Regions from separate parts of the Allokutzneria oryzae genome, predicted to be linked through region 2. Evidence: riboswitches for the same ligand, from Rfam matches in the RefSeq annotation. Region 2 holds a riboswitch; each other region holds the start of a gene.
What was found. A riboswitch is a leader RNA that binds a small molecule or an ion and turns the genes downstream of it on or off. The one in region 2 is predicted to bind cobalamin.
Positions count from the first base shown of each region.

Region 1: linked by a shared signal. The riboswitch ahead of ACFFQA_RS29900 (HoxN/HupN/NixA family nickel/cobalt transporter) and the one ahead of ACFFQA_RS08635 (ribonucleoside-diphosphate reductase subunit alpha) in region 2 are both predicted to bind cobalamin.
Region 3: linked by a shared signal. The riboswitch ahead of ACFFQA_RS29865 (putative cobaltochelatase) and the one ahead of ACFFQA_RS08635 (ribonucleoside-diphosphate reductase subunit alpha) in region 2 are both predicted to bind cobalamin.

Region 1 covers NZ_JBHLZU010000026.1:285,490-291,238, reverse strand. The annotation lists gene ACFFQA_RS29910 (DEAD/DEAH box helicase) at 1-1,508, shown strand, start outside; gene cobA (uroporphyrinogen-III C-methyltransferase) at 1,654-2,859, opposite strand; gene ACFFQA_RS29900 (HoxN/HupN/NixA family nickel/cobalt transporter) at 2,926-4,014, opposite strand; cobalamin riboswitch at 4,067-4,220, opposite strand; gene ACFFQA_RS29895 (cobalamin biosynthesis protein) at 4,768-5,749, opposite strand, start outside.
Region 2 covers NZ_JBHLZU010000007.1:3,826-9,574, reverse strand. The annotation lists gene ACFFQA_RS08635 (ribonucleoside-diphosphate reductase subunit alpha) at 1-2,555, opposite strand, end outside; cobalamin riboswitch at 2,894-3,128, opposite strand; gene ACFFQA_RS08630 (ABC transporter permease) at 3,241-4,029, opposite strand; gene ACFFQA_RS08625 (ATP-binding cassette domain-containing protein) at 4,026-4,979, opposite strand; gene ACFFQA_RS08620 (PadR family transcriptional regulator) at 5,218-5,749, shown strand, end outside.
Region 3 covers NZ_JBHLZU010000026.1:274,099-279,847, reverse strand. The annotation lists gene cobO (cob(I)yrinic acid a,c-diamide adenosyltransferase) at 1-600, opposite strand, end outside; gene ACFFQA_RS29865 (putative cobaltochelatase) at 613-2,598, opposite strand; cobalamin riboswitch at 2,672-2,793, opposite strand; gene ACFFQA_RS29860 (nuclear transport factor 2 family protein) at 2,881-3,240, shown strand; gene ACFFQA_RS29855 (cytochrome P450) at 3,266-4,537, opposite strand; gene ACFFQA_RS29850 (8-amino-7-oxononanoate synthase) at 4,576-5,727, shown strand.

The DNA.
Region 1 (5,749 bases), on a different contig from region 2:
CCCTGGCGGGCGGCCGCACCAAGCCGCTGCAGCCGCGCGGCCTGGTCCTGGTGCCCACCCGCGAGCTGGCCATGCAGGTCCGCGACTCGCTCGGCGAGCTCGCCGAGTCCCTCGGCCTGCGCTGCAGCACCGTGGTCGGCGGCACCTCGTTCCCGAAGCAGGTCGCGGCGCTGCGGCGCGGGGTCGACCTGCTGATCGCCACGCCGGGCCGGCTCAGCGACCACATCCGCCAGGGCACCTGCGCGCTGGGCGACGTCCAGATCACCGCGCTGGACGAGGCCGACCAGATGGCCGACATGGGCTTCCTGCCGCAGGTCCGCGAGCTGCTGGACCAGGTCGCGCCGGGTGGCCAGCGCCTGCTGTTCTCCGCGACGCTCGACGGCGACGTGGACCAGCTGGTGCGCCGCTACCTGACCGACCCGGTCACCCACTCCACCGCGCCGCCGTCGGCCAGCGTGTCCACGATGGACCACCACGTGCTCCTGATGAGCAACGACGACAAGCTCGACGTCGTCGCCGAGGTGGGCGCCCGTGAGGGCCGCACCATCATGTTCGTGCGCACCAAGCACGGCGTGGACCGGCTGACCAAGAAGCTGCGCTCGGTCGGTGTGAAGGCGGGCGGCCTGCACGGCGGCAAGACCCAGGGCGCGCGCACCCGCACCCTCGGCGAGTTCCGCGACGGCATCACCACCTGCCTGGTGGCGACCAACGTCGCGGCGCGCGGCATCCACGTCGACGACGTGAGCCTGGTCGTGCACGTGGACCCGCCGGTGGACCCCAAGGACTACCTGCACCGCGCGGGCCGCACCGCCCGCGCCGGCCAGGCGGGCGTCGTCGTCACGCTGGCGCTGCAGGCCCAGCGCCGCTCCGTGCAGGCGATGACCACCAAGGCCGGTGTGCGGCCGACCATCACCCGGGTCCGTCCGGGCTGGACCGAGCTCGCCGAGATCACCGGCGCGCAGAAGCCCACCGGCATCGAGCTGCCCGACGAGGCGGCCCGCCCGGAGCGCCGCCCGGCCCGTGCCGGCGGCGAGCGCGGTCGCGGCGGTGGCTTCGGCCGTCGCCCGGCCCGTGACGGCGACCGCCCGTCCCGCGGCTTCCGCGAGGACCGGGGCGAGCGCGGCGGCTTCCGCGAGGACCGCGGCTTCCGGGGCGACCGCAACGACCGTGGTGACCGGGGCTTCCGCAACGACGACCGCGGCGACCGCGGCTTCCGCGGCGGCGACGACCGGCCCGCCCGTGGCGGCGGCTTCCGCGGGGGCGACGACCGCCCGGCTCGCGGCGGCTTCCGCAACGACGACCGTCCCGCTCGCGGCGGCTTCCGGGGCGAGGACCGCCCGGGCGGCCGCACCCCGCGTGAGGAGTGGCGTCGTCCGGAGCGCGGCAACGGTGGCGGCTACCGCGAGGACCGCGGCCACCAGAAGTGGGAGGACCGCGGCGGCGACCGCGCCACCCGCCAGAACCGGGGCACGGGCGGCCGCAAGCGCTTCAACACGCCGTCCCACTAGCCCACCGGCATAACGCGACAACCCCTCGCCCATCCGGGTGGGGGGTTGTCGCGTTTTGTAGGCATCTTGCGCGAAAACGCCCCTGAAACTCGCGTTATGCCTACAAAACGCGAGTTCCCACCGCCGCGACGGCGGTGGCGCGGGGTCAGGGGGTCAGACCGGCGACCTCACCGATGACGATGATCGCCGGGGGGCGGATCGCTTCGGCCGTCACCGTCGCGCCGAGCTTGTCCAGCGTCGTGCGGACCACCCGCTGGGCACGGGTCGTGCCCTCCTGGACCACCGCGACCGGCGTCGACGGTTCGCGGCCGTGCTCGATCAGCGTCGTGGCGAAGGCGTCGGCGCGCTCCACCGCCATCATCAGCACCAGGGTTCCGCGCAGCTTCGCCAGCGCTGGCCAGTCCACAAGGGACCGTTCGTCCGACGGGCTGACGTGGCCGGAGACGACCACGACCTCGTGCGCGACCCCCCGGTGGGTCACCGGAACGCCGCCGACAGCGGGCACCGCGAAGGCGCTCGTCACGCCAGGCACCACCGTGACCGGGACCCCGGCCTCGGCGCAGGCCAGCAGCTCCTCGAAGCCCCTGCCGAAGACGTAGGAGTCGCCGCCCTTGAGGCGCACCACGAACTTCCCCGCCTTCGCGTGCTCGATCAGCGTCGAGTTGATCACGTCCTGGCTGGCGGCGCGGCCGTACGGGATCTTCGCCGCGTCGACGACGAGCACGTTCGGCGGCAGCTCCTCCAGCAGCTCGCGCGGGGCCAGCCGGTCGGCGACCACCACGTCCGCTCTGGCGAGCAGCCGCCGCCCCCGGACCGTGATCAGCTCCGGGTCGCCCGGCCCACCGCCGACCAGCGCGACGCCCGGCAGCTGCCGCTCGGCGACATCGGTGATCACGCCCTCGCGCAGCGCGTCCAGCACGACGTTGCGCACGGCGGCCGAGCGGCGGTGCTCGCCGCCCGCCAGCACTCCCAGCAGCAGCCCGTCGTGCTCGCCGACCGCCGGGGTCACAGCCGTACCGAGCCGGGCGACGTCGGCGCGCACGCAGAACACGCGGTTGCGTTCGGCCTCCGCGGTGATCGCCGCGTTCACGTCGGTGTCGTCGGTGCACGCGAGCACGTACCAGGCGCCGTCGAGGTCCCCGTCGGCGTAGGTCCGGCGGGTCCAGGTGAACTCCCCTGCGGTCGCCATCGCCTCGACTGCCGGGGTCGCCTCCGGCGAGATGACCTCGATGACCGCACCGGAGGCGACCAGGCGCGGCAGCCGGCGCTGGGCGACCGTGCCCGCGCCGACCACGACGACCCGCCGCCCGGCGAGGTCAAGTCCGGCGAGATAGTGCTGCTCAGCCTGCATGACCGCTAAGCATGCCGATCCGCGCCGCCGAGCACATCTCCTCGCCCGCGACTGTGACCATCTCCATTACTCCTCGCCCGCCGGGATCGCCGGGTGCCGGTCCTCGTAGCCGCGGGCCTTCCACCACAGCACCGCGCCGCCCCACGCGAGCAGGAAGGTCGCCGCGATGCCGTAGCCCATGACCTCGAACTGCTCGGAGATGTCGCCGATCGCGGCCAGCCAGGTCAGCCCGGCCTTCTCCGCGAGCAGCTGCGACACGTAGACGATGACGACGAACGCGGCGATCAGCACGGTGATCGCGGTGGTGACGGTGTTGTAGAACAACGTCCGCACCGGGTTGCGGTAGGACCACGAGTACGCGCGGGTCATCAGGAGCGAGTCCAGCGTGTCGAACGTGCTCATCCCCGCCGCGAAGATCAGCGGCAGGCTCAGCACCGCGACGAACGGCAACTGCCCACCGGTCGCGGTGGTGGCGGTGAGCCCGAGCAGGGTGACCTCCGAGGCTGTCTCCAGTCCGAGTCCCATCAGGAAGCCCACCGGGTACATGTGCCACGAAGAGCGGATCAGCACGCGCAGCCTGCCGCCGAGGAGCCGGTTGAACACGCCGCGGTTCATCAGCACGCGCTCGACCTCGGCCTCGGCCATCTGACCGCGCCGCATCTTCCGCCACAGCCCGCCGAGCGACCTGAGCACACCGGCGTTGAGGACCGCGACCAGCAGCAGGAACGAGATCGCCACGACCATCGAGATAGTTCCGGTGATCTCCTTGACACCGTCCACTTCGGACTCCGCGATGGTGCCGGCGGCCAGCGAGACGATCACCGCGAGGAGCAGCACGACCGAGGAGTGGCCCATCGCGAAGAAGAAGCCGACCCCCATGGGACGCTTGCCACGCAACAACATCAGCCGCGTGGTGTCGTCGATGGCGGCGATGTGGTCGGCGTCGAAGGCGTGCCGGACGCCGAGCACGTAGGCGATCGCGCCCGCCGACGCGAGGATGCCGGAGCCGGGGAACCGGTCGGCGTAAGCCAGGTAGAGCCCGATGCCCGCGACGTGCAGCAGCACGATCGCGCCGATGATGCCGAAGAGCCCGCGTCGTTCCTGCGCGGTCCACGCGCCGCTGGGAGCCTGCGCCTGGGCGTCGAGGGACGTCATGAAAGGAACCTCCTGGGTGCCTCGCCCGAGGGGTGTGCGCGCGTGCCACGGCGTGGCACACGGCTGGCACGAGTTCCTGACTCCCGGCTTCGACGTGACTGAAGGTCGAAGCGGTCACAGTGGCGGGACCGTCCCGGACTCACACCGGGTTCCTGCGCTACCAGCGCAGGAATCGTGGGGGCAGCACGAGGCGCCCGTCAATCCGGCTGATGGAGGTTGAACCCGGCCCGTGTCACCGATGTGATCTTGGGCGGCCGCGCGGGGCAGGGGGCGCGGCGGAAGTGAGAAAGGAAACGGAATAGGAGCGAAAATGGGCTTTGCCTGCCCCGGGCGGCGGGAGGGGCAGGCAAAGCGGGTCGGCGAACGTGAAACTCTCACAGAAATCGACGAGCTCACGGTCCCCACCTGACCGTACACTTCGTCGTCTCTTTCGCGGGTGGTATCTCAAGGATCCGCATACCCGCTCACACGTTCAGCAGTACTGCGTCGTTGGTTCAGCCGGAGTACCGGGCCTGCGACTCGTTGACCGGGCCGTCTCGCTCAACCCAGCGGTGACGGAGGATCTCCGGTGGTCGACAATGCCGGGGCCACGGATTTCATCCAGGCCAGTGCTCGCAATTTCCCACCTCCCACCTGGGACGTGTTACCTCGTCACACGGGCACTTCCATGGCACACCCGAATGCCGTTGTGCGGCAAGGGCGAGCAGCATCCTTTCATCACAACGTGCTACCGCTTGCGCATCAATGCATTGGTCAGCGAAGTGTCACCATTCGCCCGGCGACCGCGCTGGTCCGCGAGCTGCCCACGATCACCGTGGCGGAGGCGGGAACGGCCTCCGGGTCGAACGTGGTGATCGTCGCCACGGTGGCGGGCACACCGGGCCCGGCGACGCCGACCGGGGTCTTCGGCGGACGGTGCAGCCGGAGCAGGTCGAGAGCGGCGCCCAGCCGCCACTCGGCGTTGTCCTGGAGGCAGACGACGAGGTCGGCCTCGGCCACGGCGCGCACCCGCTGCTCGGTCACCGGCCACGGGGTCGCCGGGTCGGCCAGGCAGATCACCGCGTGGTTGTGACCGAGCGGAGCCCCCAGCTCGGCGGCAGCCGCCAGCGCCGTGCTCACCCCGGGCACCCCGGCGACCTCGATCCGCTCGTCGGCCTGCTCCAGCGCGGGACCGGTGACCGCGCCGGAGCCGATCAGCGCGACCGCCTGCCCCTCCTCCGCCAGCCGCACCGCCTCGGCAGCGCGCTGCCGCTCGTCGCCGGGCGCGCTGATCCGCACCTCGGTCCCCAGCCGCAGCAGGTGCCGGACGCGGTCCACGTCGGCTTCGAGACCGACAACGACGGCGGCGCGGCGCAGCTCCGACTCGGCGCGCGGGGTCCGCAGGTCCTCCGCGCCGGGTCCTACCTCCACCACGACCAGCCGCCCGCGCGGCCGGACCCGCGCGGCGGCCACGGTGGCCTTGTCCCCCTTGAGCTTCGCCACCACCAGCTCGACCGGGGCGCCAGCGGCCAGCTGGCCGGCGGCGTGCAGTGCGGCGGCCTCGGCCACACTGGGGGTGCCGACCTCGGCGCGCAGGGCCTCGCTCGGGTTGGGCACATCGACCCCGGCGAGGGTGCCCGCCGGGTAGTGCAGCAGCTCCGCCGAGCTGTCCTGCCAGAAACCGTGGTCCTCGACGGCGTCGAGGATGCCCTGCTCCCCGGACTTCGCGTCGACGGTGGCGAAGGCCCGCACCGCC
Region 2 (5,749 bases):
ATCAGCCAGCGGCTGTCCATCTCGAACGCGGTGGCGTACAACGCCTTCACCTCGGCCGGGATGCGGTCGATGGCGCCGAGGCTGCCGTCGAAGTACTTCAGGTCGCCGATCATCACCTCGTCCCACAGGCCGAGCTCCTTGAGCTCGCGCACCAGGGACGGGTTGACCACGGTGAAGTCGCCGGACATGTTCGACTTCACGTAGAGGTTGCGGTACAGCGGCTCGATGGACTGTCCGACGCCGGTGATGTTGGCGATGGTGGCCGTCGGCGCGATCGCCATGACGTTGGAGTTGCGCATGCCGACCTCGACGACGCGGGCCCGCAGCGTTTCCCAGTCCAAAGTGGACGAACGGTCCAGGTCGAGGTCGGTGCCGCGCGCCCCGGCCAGCAGCTCCACCGAGTCGATCGGCAGGATTCCCTTGCTCCACAGGGAACCCTCGAAGGTCTCGTACCTGCCCCGCTCGGCGGCCAGCTCGGCGGAGGCGGAGATCGCGTAGTAGCTGATCTCCTCCATGCTGCGGTCGGCGAACTCCACGGCCGCGTCGGACGCCATCGGCACCCGCAGCGTGAACAGCGCGTCCTGGAAGCCCATCAGGCCCAGGCCGACCGGGCGGTGGCGCATGTTGGAGCGCTTCGCCTCGGGGATCGTGTAGAAGTTCACGTCGATCACGTTGTCCAGCATGCGAACCGCGGTGCGCACGGTGCGCTCCAGCCGCTCGTGGTCGATGCCGTCGGCGGTGACGTGCTGCGCCAGGTTGACCGAGCCGAGGTTGCACACCGCGACCTCGTCCACCGTGGTGTTCAGCGTGATCTCGGTGCACAGGTTGGAGGAGTGCACCACGCCGGAGTGCTGCTGCGGGGAGCGCAGGTTGCACGGGTCCTTGAAGGTGATCCACGGGTGACCGGTCTCGAAGAGCATGGTCAGCATCCGCCGCCAGAGGTCCTTCGCCTTCAGCTTGCGGAACACCCGGATCTCGCCGCGCTCGGCGGCCAGCTCGTAGGCGCGGTAGCGCTCGGTGAACTCCGGGCCGTAGGCGTCGTGCAGGTCCGGCACCTCGTCGGGGGAGAACAGCGTCCAGTCGCCGTCGGCGCGCACGCGGCGCATGAACTCGTCCGGCACCCAGTTCGCGGTGTTCATGTCGTGGGTGCGGCGGCGGTCGTCGCCGGTGTTCTTGCGCAGGTCGAGGAACTCCTCGACGTCGATGTGCCAGGTCTCCAGGTACGCGCAGACCGCGCCCTTGCGCTTGCCGCCCTGGTTGACCGCGACCGCAGTGTCGTTGGCGATCTTGAGGAACGGCACGACGCCCTGGGACTGGCCGTTGGTGCCCTTGATGTGCGCGCCGATGCCGCGTACCGGGGTCCAGTCGTTGCCGAGACCGCCCGCGTACTTCGACAGCAGCGCGTTGTTGCTGATGCCGTGGAAGATCCCCTCCAGGTCGTCGCCGACCGTGGTGAGGAAGCACGAGGACAGCTGCGGCCGGGTGGTGCCCGCGTTGAACAGCGTCGGCGTCGAGCACATGAAGTCGAAGGAGGAGATCAGGTTGTAGAACTCGATCGCCCGCGCGTCGCGGTCGGCCTCCAGCAGCGACAGGCCCATGGCCACGCGCATGAAGAACGCCTGCGGCAGCTCGTAGCGGTGCTGGTCGCTGTGCAGCAGGTAGCGGTCGTAGAGCGTCTGCATGCCGAGGAACTGGAACTGCAGGTCGCGGTCCGGCACCAGCGCCGCGCCCAGCCGCTCCAGGTCGAAGTTCGCCAGGTCCGGCTCCAGCTGGCCCAGCTCGATGCCCCTGCGCACGAACTCGGCGAAGTACGCCGGGTAGCGCTCGCTCATCTCGCCGTGGCTGGCCTGCTGCTCACCGGAGTACAGGAACTCCAGCGCCTCGCGGCGGAGCTTGTCCTGCAACAGCCTGGCGCTGACGAAGGAGTAGTTCGGGTCGGTCTCGACCATCGTGCGCGCGGCCATCACCGGCGCGATGGTCAGCTCGGCCAGCGTGATGCCGTCGTAGAGGTTGCGCAGGGTCTCGGCAAGGACCGCCTTGGCGGACACCGCCTCCAGGCCGGCGCACGCCTCGTCGATCACCAGCGCGAGCCGGTCGGTGTCCAGCGGCTCGACCCGGCCGTCGGGGTGCCGCACGGTGAAGGCGGGCACCACCGGGGCGGGTGGTTCCTCGGTGACCTGCTGCTGCGACCGGGCCTTGGCGTGCTCCTCGCGGTAGAGCACGTAGGCGCGGGCGACCTTGTGGTGACCGCCGCGCATCAGGGCGAGCTCGACCTGGTCCTGGATCTGCTCGATGTGCAGCGGGCGGTCCGGGCCGCTGTGCCGCAGCAGCGCGGTCTCCACGTCCAGGGTGAGCTCGGCGATGAGCTCGCGGACGCGGGTGGACGTGCCCGCCTCGCGGCCTTCGACGTCGAGGAACGCCTTGGTCACCGCGACCGAGATCTTGGTGGCGTCGAAGGGGGAGGAGGTGCCGTCGCGCCGGATCACCGCGACGGCGGCGGGGGTGGTTGACGGGTCCGAGGACGGTGTGACGGGGTCCGCTGAGTGCACGGTCAAGGAGGAGCTCCAGATCTCGCCGGTGCCGGAAGGGGGGAGTGCGACGGCAGGGGGCACCGACCGAGCGCCCGTCGAGCGACGTCGGGTGGTGGACCTGCCGGGGTCTGGGGTGCTGGCCGGGGGCCTGTCTCGGGCTAGCCGAGGCGCGCGAGGGCGGGCGGCCGGTGGCCGCCGGGTATGCCTGGTCGTGCCGGGGCGACGAACACGGCGCTCTCCTCGCTCGCTTGGCGGAAACGGCCTGGGCGGCCACGCAGGGGTGAGGGCCGACCCGGGCGCCGCGAGGGGCCGTCAGGTCGTCCGCTCGGCCCTCCCACGAGGCCACGGACCGGGCACGCCGGGTGGCGTGCCCGTCGACGGCAGGTGTTCGGACTCGTGGGCGACACCGGACGGGCCGGTGAACCTACTGGCCGTCGCTTCCCGGACGTCCACGTCCAGTGCTGTACCGCCCCGTTCCCGGGTCGGTGACGGCGGTCGTTCCCATTTACCGCTGCGGGGCAGTCCCGGAGTCGCACCGGGTTCCCTGTTGCCTCGCGACCCGTTTCGGGGCCGCGAACCATCGACGCGGGGAATACTACATCTAGTGGTCGATCTTGCAAGCGAGCGCTAGATGGTGGCGTGTTCCGGTTATCACGTGGCTACCGACCGTTCCCCGCGACCCCCTTCCGAGCGTCCCTCCGCCGGGCCGCTAGACCCCGCGCCGCATCGCCCGCGTGCCCAGGAGCAGGCCGATCGCGCCGACCGCGACCGCGGTGAGCGCGCCGTGCAGGACGGCGGGCTCGGCGAAGCCACCGGCGAACAACGCCCGCTCGGCGTCCACCAGGTAGGACACCGGGTTCAGCCCGGCGACCACCCGGAGCCAGTCCGGGCCGGAGCTGACGGGCAGCAACACCCCGGACAACAGCAGCACCGGGAACATCACCATCTGGGTGACGCCGTAGAACAGCTCGCCGCTGGGCCGCGACGCGATCGCCAGCACGTAGGACAACGCGACCAGGCCGGCACCGAAGACCATCAGGAGTGCCAGTCCGGCGAGCACGCCGAGCGGGCGCAGCTCGAAACCCAGCGGCACCGCGACGGCGATGATCAGCGCCGCCTGCGCCAGCAACACCAGGAACTCCTTGAGCGTGCGGCCGACGAGCATCGCGGTCCGGCTGAGCGGGCTCACCAGCATGCGCTCGAACGAGCCGCTGAGCAGCTCCGTCAGCAGCGAGTACCCGGCCATCATCGGCCCGGACAGGCACATCATGATCAGGATTCCCGGCACGAACCACTGCCACGGCGAGCCGCCGCCGTTGTCGCCCGCCAGCATCGAGCCGAACAGGACCAGGAACAGCAGCGGCTGCCCCATCGTGTAGATCAGCCCGCTCGGCTGGCGCAGAGTCGGCATGAGCTCGCGGAGGAACACGGTCCTGGTGTCCCGCAGGAACTTGGTCAACAGTGCCTCCGCGGGAGGAAGTACGTCGGTGGTAGTCACGCGGCCGCCTCCTCCTCGCGCAGGCTGCGCCCGGTCAGCGCCAGGAACACGTCGTCGAGCGTGGGGCGGGCCGACGTCGCGGTGACCACCCGCACGTCCTTCTCGGCGAGGGCGCGCAGGAACTCCGGCAGCGCGGTGTCGGCGAGCTTGACCTTGACCCGGACGGTGGTGGTTTCCCTTGTGGTGTCACCGAAACAGGCCCCGACATCGGCGGCAAGCAGCGCCTCCGGTTCGCTTGCGGTGGTGACGGTGACGCTGTCCCCGGCCAGATCGCTCTTGAGCGCCTCGGCGGTTCCGTCCGCGATGATCCGGCCGCTGTCGATGATCACCACGCGCTCGGCCATGGTGTCGGCCTCCTCCAGGTAGTGCGTGGTGAGCACGATCGTCGTGCCGTACTGCTCGCGCAGCCGCCGCACGTGCTCCCAGATGTTGGCGCGGTTCTGCGGGTCGAGCCCGGTCGACGGCTCGTCCAGGAACAACAGGTCGGGCTGGTGCACCAGGCCGATCGCGATGTCGAGCCTGCGCCGCTGGCCGCCGGAGAGCGTGCCGGGCGTGCGCTTCGCCATCGCGCGGAGGTCGAGCAGGTCGAGCATCTCCTCCGCCCGTCGCCGCGCGGCGGCCCGGCTGAGCCCGTAGGCGAGCCCCTGCGTCACCAGCTCGTCGTGGACCCGGAAGGTCTCGCCCGCGCTGGAGCGTTGGCCGACGTAGCCGATCCGCGCCCGCACCCCGGCAGGGTCGGCGCGGATGTCGCTGCCCGCGACGGTCGCCGTGCCGGACGTGGGTGGCAGCAGCGTGGTGAGCATGCGCAGGCTGGTCGACTTCCCGGCTCCGTTCGGGCCGAGCACCGCCACGAGCTGACCGCGCTCGACGTCCAGGTCCAGGCCTCGGACGGCGTCCACGGTCTCCCGTCTCGCCGTGAACCGCCGGGTCAGTTTTCGGGCATGGATCATCGACCCCTCCTTGCTGGCTGTGTAAGGGCATGGCAAGAAAGCCCTGGTGAGGGCTTGTTTGAGTGAGAATTCATCCTGAGTCGGCGGGACCGGGGCTGTCAAACGCGAACAGTGCGTTCATGTTCGCTCTGACCTGCGAAGACGTCCGGCGTCGATGGCGTTTTCCCAGCTCGGAAAATTTTCGCCGGATTTGATACTCGTGTGCGTATACTCGTCTGCGAGTAAGGAGGTGGTCCTGGTGGCGCGGCGCAAGGTCGGCAACCTGCTGGCGCTCGCGGTGCTCTCGGTCGTCACGCAGCGGCCGATGCACCCCTACGAGATGGCCTCGATGCTCCGGGCACGCGGCAAAGACGCGGACATGGGCATCAAGTGGGGCTCGCTCTACACGGTCGTGCGGAACATGGAGAAGCACGGCCTGATCGAGGCGGTGGAGACCGTCCGGCAGGGTGGGCGGCCCGAGCGCACGGTCTACCGGATCACCGACGCGGGCTCCGCCGAGCTCGTGGACTGGGTGCGCGAGCTGATCTCCGTGCCCGAGCGCGAGCGCACTCGTTTCCAGGCCGGGCTGTCGGTGATGGCGGCGCTGTCCCCGGACGAGGTCCAGCGGCTGCTGCGACACCGGCTGGACCTGGTGGAGCGGGAGGCGACCGACAAGCGTGAAGCGTTCGAGCAGCACAGCGAAGAGCTCCCTCGGCTGTTCCTGATCGAGAACGAGTACGAGCTGGCGCTGCTGGACGCGGAGCTGACCTGGGTCCGCGCCCTGCTCGACG
Region 3 (5,749 bases), on a different contig from region 2:
CCGCTGCCCCTTCTGACCGACGTCCATCGGGTGCTTCACCTTGGTCATCGAGACCACCAGGTCGGCGGCGTCGACCAGCGCCCGGGGCGCGTTCCGCCCGGTGACCACCACGTGCTGGTGGCCGGGCCGGTCCCGCAGCACCGCGACGACCTCGTCCACGTCGATCCAGCCCCAGTGCAGCGGATAGGTGAACTCGTCGAGCACGTAGAGGTCGTGCCGCTGCTCCGCGATCCTGCTGGCGATCTCCCGCCACCCCTCGCGCGCCGCCCCGGCGTGGTCTTCCTCGGTCCCCTTCTTCCGCGACCAGGACCAGCCCTCGCCCATCTTGTGCCACTCGACGGGGCCACCTTCTCCGGTGCTCTCGTGCAGCCTGCCGAGCGCGCGGAACGCGGCCTCCTCGCCGACCTTCCACTTGGCGGACTTGACGAACTGGAACACACCGATGTCCCAGCCCTGGTTCCAGCCGCGCAGCGCGAGGCCGAACGCGGCGGTGGACTTGCCCTTCATCTCCCCGGTGTGCACGACCACCAGCGGCCGGTTCCTGCGCTGCCGCGTGGTCTTCCCGTCGGCGGGGACGACGGAAGGTTGTCCTTGTGGCACAGCGGTTCCCTCCTATGCGGCGCGAGCGGCGCGGACGACCCCGGCCACCTGCTCAGCGGACAGTTCGGCGAGCTGGAGGCAGGTCCCGCCCAGCGCGAGCGCGAGCCTGTCGGGCAGCCCCAGCCGCACGACGCCGTTCTCGCAGTCCACGACGACACTGGCGACGCCATCGGCTTCCAGGAGCGCGGCGGCTCGCATCGCGTCGTGCAGCGCGTCGCCGCCCTGGCTCGCGGGCACGGTGGCCCGGCCGTCGGTGACGAGCACCAGCAGCGGACGCCGACGCGGGTCCCGAAGTCGTTCAGCGGCAAGGAGCTTGCGTGCGGCGAGCAGTCCGTGGGCGAGCGGGGTGCGCCCTCCGGTGCGGAGGTTCCGCAACCGCGTGGCCGCCGCGTCCACTGAGGACGTTGGCGGGAGCGCGACCTCGGCTTCGCGGCCCCTGAAGGTGATCAGGCCGACCTTGTCCCGCCGTTGGTAGGCATCGCGCAGCAGAGACAGCACCGCGCCGGTCACCGCCGACATCCGCGCCCGTGCCGCCATGGAGCCGGAGGCGTCCACCGCGAAGAGGACGAGGTTGCCCTCGCGCCCCTCGCGCACCGCGCGGCGGAGATCGCCGGAGCGCAGCTCCAGGCCGGAGCCGCTGCGCCCGCGCGCGTGCTGGTGCGGCGCCGCGGCCTGGACCGTCGCGGTCAGGTGCACGCCGTGTCCGTCCACAGTGGAGGCTCGAACCACGCGGCCGGAGGACGAGCGCGCGCGGGAACGCCGTCCAGGCGCGCCTTCGCCAAGACCGGGCACCTGGAGCAGGCGGGCGCGGAACTGCGGCGCGGGCTTGGCAGGCGCCTGCTCCCCTCCTCCTTGGCCCGATTGCCCCTGCTCGGGCTGCTCCTGCTGTTGCGGCGCTTCGGCTTGCTGCGAGTCATTCCGCGGAGCCCCGCCACCCCCGCCCGGCCCGTCGTCCTCCGGGGGTTCGGGCTCTTCGGCGTGCTCGGCGGCGTCGCGGAGGGCCTGCTCCAGCTGCTCGGAGTCCAGCCCCGGCTCGTCGAAGGGATCGCGGCGCCGACGGTGCGGCAGCGCGAGCCGAACCGCGACCTCGACGTCGTTCTCCGTGACGGCGTCCCCTCCGCGCCACGCGGCGTGGGCGATCGCCGCGCGGGCGACCACGAGGTCGGCTCGCATGCCGTCCACCTCGAAAGCCGCGCACACCGCGGCGATGCGGCGCAGCTCGGAGTCCGGCAACGCGATCCCGGGCAGCGCGGCACGGGCGGCGACGATGCTCTCCGCGAGCTCGGCGTCGGCCTTCTCCCACTGCTGCGCGAAACCGGCGGGATCGGCTTCGTAGGCGAGGCGGCGGCGCACCACCTCGGTCCGCGTTGCCACATCGCGGGAGGCGTTGACCTGGACGGTCAGCCCGAAGCGGTCGAGCAGCTGCGGCCGCAGCTCGCCCTCCTCCGGGTTCATCGTGCCCACCAGCAGGAAGGAGGAGGCGTGCGAGACGGAGACCCCGTCGCGCTCGACGTGCGCGCGCCCCATCGCGGCGGCGTCCAGCAGCAGGTCCACCAGGTGGTCGTGCAGCAGGTTGACCTCGTCGACGTAGAGCACCCCGCGATGCGCGGCCGCGAGCAGGCCGGGCTGGTATGCGCGAACGCCCTCGGTCAGCGCGCGCTCCAGGTCCAGCGAGCCGACCAGGCGGTCCTCGGTGGCGCCGACGGGCAGCTCCACCAGGCTGGACGGCTTGGTGGTCGCGGGCGCGCCGGAGGGGTGCGGGCCGTCGGGGCAGCCGGGGTCCGGCCGGTGCGGGTCGCAGGCGAAGCGGCAGTCGCGGACCGCCTCCAGGGTGGGCAGCAGCGCCGCCAGCCCGCGCACGATGGTCGACTTGGCCGTGCCCTTCTCGCCGCGGACCAGGACCCCGCCAATGCCGGGGTGCACCGCGTTGAGCAGCAGCCCCAGCCTCAGGTCCTCGTGCCCGACAACGGCGGAGAACGGATAACGAGCGGTCACCAGCGCTGTTCCTTCCTCGGGTGTCCACGCCCGGGTAGGGGTCGGACGCGCGGCCGCGCGCCCGGCAAGGGGGGTGAGTCTCCTGGCTCCCGGATCGCGGCGGTGTCCCCGACCTTCCGGCCGGTCGGCCGTGGTCACAGCTGGGGTCCGCTCCCCGGTCACAGTGGCGGGACCGCACCGGACTCGCACCGGTTTCCTCGCGCTCCCCTTGCGTCTTCCCCCGCATCATCACACACCGTGGGAAACCGCCGCGACAGTCCGGTTTCGCGCTGGTAGGTATGCGCCATGGACATGAACTTCGCCGAGGAATTCGCCCGCGACTGGGAGCAGCGGTGGAACTCCCACGACCTCGACCGGATCCTGGAGCACTACGCCGACGACGTGGTGTTCCACTCCCCGGTCGCGGCGCGGCTGCTGGGCGGCGACGGCCGCGTGGTCGGCAAGGCGGCGCTGCGGGAGTACTGGGCGACCGGCCTGAAGTTCCTGCCCGACCTGCACTTCACCGTCGAGGGCGTGTACCTCGGCCTGGACACCATCGTGATCAACTACCGCAACGAGCGCGGCAACCTGGTCAGCGAGATCCTGACCTTCCGCGACAACAAGATCGTCTTCGGCTCCGGCACCTACGCCCGCGCAACCTCCTGATGCCATTCGCGGGCTTATAGACCGCTCAGCGCGCCTGAACACGTCCATAAGCCCGCGAATGGCCGACAAGCAGCCGGGTGGGGGCGCGGAAGGACAGGAGGCCGAGCATGGGGGGATCGGGCTCCAGGAGGCGGAGGTCGGGCAGTGCGCGCGCCACGGTGTCGAGCACCACAGCCGCCTCCGCCCGCGCGAGCCCCGCGCCGAGGCAGAAGTGCCTGCCGTGGCCGAAGGCGAGGTGCCGCCGCGCGCCCGGCCGTCCGGGGCACAGGTTCTCCGGCTCGGTGAAGACCTCGGGGTCGGAGCCGCTGCCCGCGAGCATCAGCAGCAGCTGCGCCCGCGCCGGCAGCTCCACTCCGCCCAGCGTGGTCGCGTCCCCGGTCACCCGCCGCCACGTGATCACCGGCGGCTCGCGGCGCAGCACCTCCTCGACGCAGTCGGCGGCGAGCCCGGCATCACCGCCGCTCAGCCCGCGCCAGAGGTCCTCGCGCTCGACGCAGCGGCGCAGCAACGTGCTCAGCAGCTGCGTCGTGGTCTCCTGCCCGGCGATCAACAGGAAGTAGCAGACCCCGACCGCCTCGGCGACGCGCAGCGGGCGCCGAGACGGCTTGCGGTGCGCCGCCAGCGCGCCGAACAGGTCCGGCTGGCCCGGCCGCGCCGCCCTGACCCGGCAGGCGAGCCACTGGTGGAACTCGGCGGCCTGCTCGGCAAGCTCCCGCTGGCGCAGCGGATCGGGGTTGCCCCAGAACAGCTCCAGCGACGCCTTGCTCCACGCCTTGAGCACCGGCAGGTCCACGTCGCCGATGCCGAGCAGGTGCAGCAGCACCAGGCACGGCAGGTCCCGCGCGATCAGCTCGACCAGATCGCACTGCCCGTTCTCCGCGAGCTCCTGCCGCGCCCGCTCGACACCGTCGGCGGCGAGCCGGCTGGTCAGCTCCATCGCGTGCTGGACCCGCGCCGGGGTGAGGAACGAGGCGACCACGCGACGCAGTCCGGTGTGGCTGTCGGTGCCGTTGTTGGCCAGGGTCGGCGGCAGCGCGAAGCCCGCCCCCGCCAGCATGCGCAGCGTCGGCACCGGCAGCGGCGTCACGGCCGTCAGAGCGTTGTCAGGATGGAAAGTCTCCGGGGCGGCGAGCACCGCTCGGATGTCGGAGTGCCTGCTGACCAGCCACAACCCCGTCCTCGGGTCGTGGTGCACCGGAGCGTGCTCGCGCAGCGACGCGAGGGGCTCGTCGGGGCGGGCGACGAATCCGGGGTCGAACAGGTCAAGCCCGCTGGTCACCTCGTCCGCCGCCCGCACGGGCACGACCGTAACCGGGCAGTGCGAGACTGCGGACCGTGACGTTGCGCACTGGAAGCGAAGTCTTCGACTGGCTGGACACCCGGGCGGCGGCACGGGCGAAGGCCGGGCTGACCCGGACCCTGCGGCCCCGCCCCGAGACGGCCACGGTGCTCGACCTCGCGGGCAACGACTACCTCGGCCTCACCCGCGACCCGAGGGTCACCACGGCGGCGGCGGAGGCCGCGCTGGCGTGGGGCGCGGGCTCGACGGGCTCCCGCCTGGTCACCGGCACCACGGACCTGCACGCGGAGCTGGAGTCCGAGCTCGCGGAGTTCTGCGGTTTCCCGTCGGCTCTGGTCTTCGCCACGGGCTACGCCGCCAACCTCGGCGTGATCGCGGCCCTGTCCGGGCCGGGCACGGTCCTGGTCACCGACGAGTACAACCACGCCTCGCTCATCGACGGCGGGCGCCTGTCGAGGGCGGAGACCGTCGTGGTGCCGCACCGCGACGTCGAAGCCTTCCGCGCGGCGCTGGCCGGCCGCACGCGCAAACGGGCGTTGGTGGTGACCGACTCGGTGTTCTCGGTGGACGGCGACCTGGCGCCGCTGGCGGAGCTGGCCTCGGCCTGTCGCGACCACGGAGCGGGCCTGGTCGTCGACGACGCCCACGGGCTCGGCGTGCTGGGCGCGGGCGAAGGAGCGGCCGCGGCCGCGGGCCTCGCAGGAGCACCGGACGTGGTGGTCACGACGACGCTGTCGAAATCCCTTGGCGCACAAGGCGGAGCGGTGATGGCGTCGGAGCGGGTGATCGCGCACCTGGTGGACACGGCGCGCAGCTTCATCTTCGACACGGGCCTGGCGCCGAGCGCGGTCGCCGGAGCGCTTGCCGCCCTCCGCGTGGTCCGTGCCGACCCGCTGCTGCCGGGCCGCGCCCGAGCGGTGGCACGCGAACTGGCACAGCGGTTGTCGGCGGCGGGCCTCCAGGCCAGCTCCCCCGAAGCAGCAGTGGTGTCGGTGCGGGTGCCCTCCCCCGCGCAAGCGCTCGAATGGTCCCAGCGCTGTCGAGCCGAGGGGGTCGCGGTGGGCTGCTTCCGCCCGCCCTCGGTCCCGGACCGCGTGTCCCGCCTCCGCCTGACCGCCCGCGCGGACCTCACTCCCGACGACATCACCACCGCCATCGACGTGATCACCCGCACCGCCCCCGCATAACGCCATTCGCGGGCTTATGGAC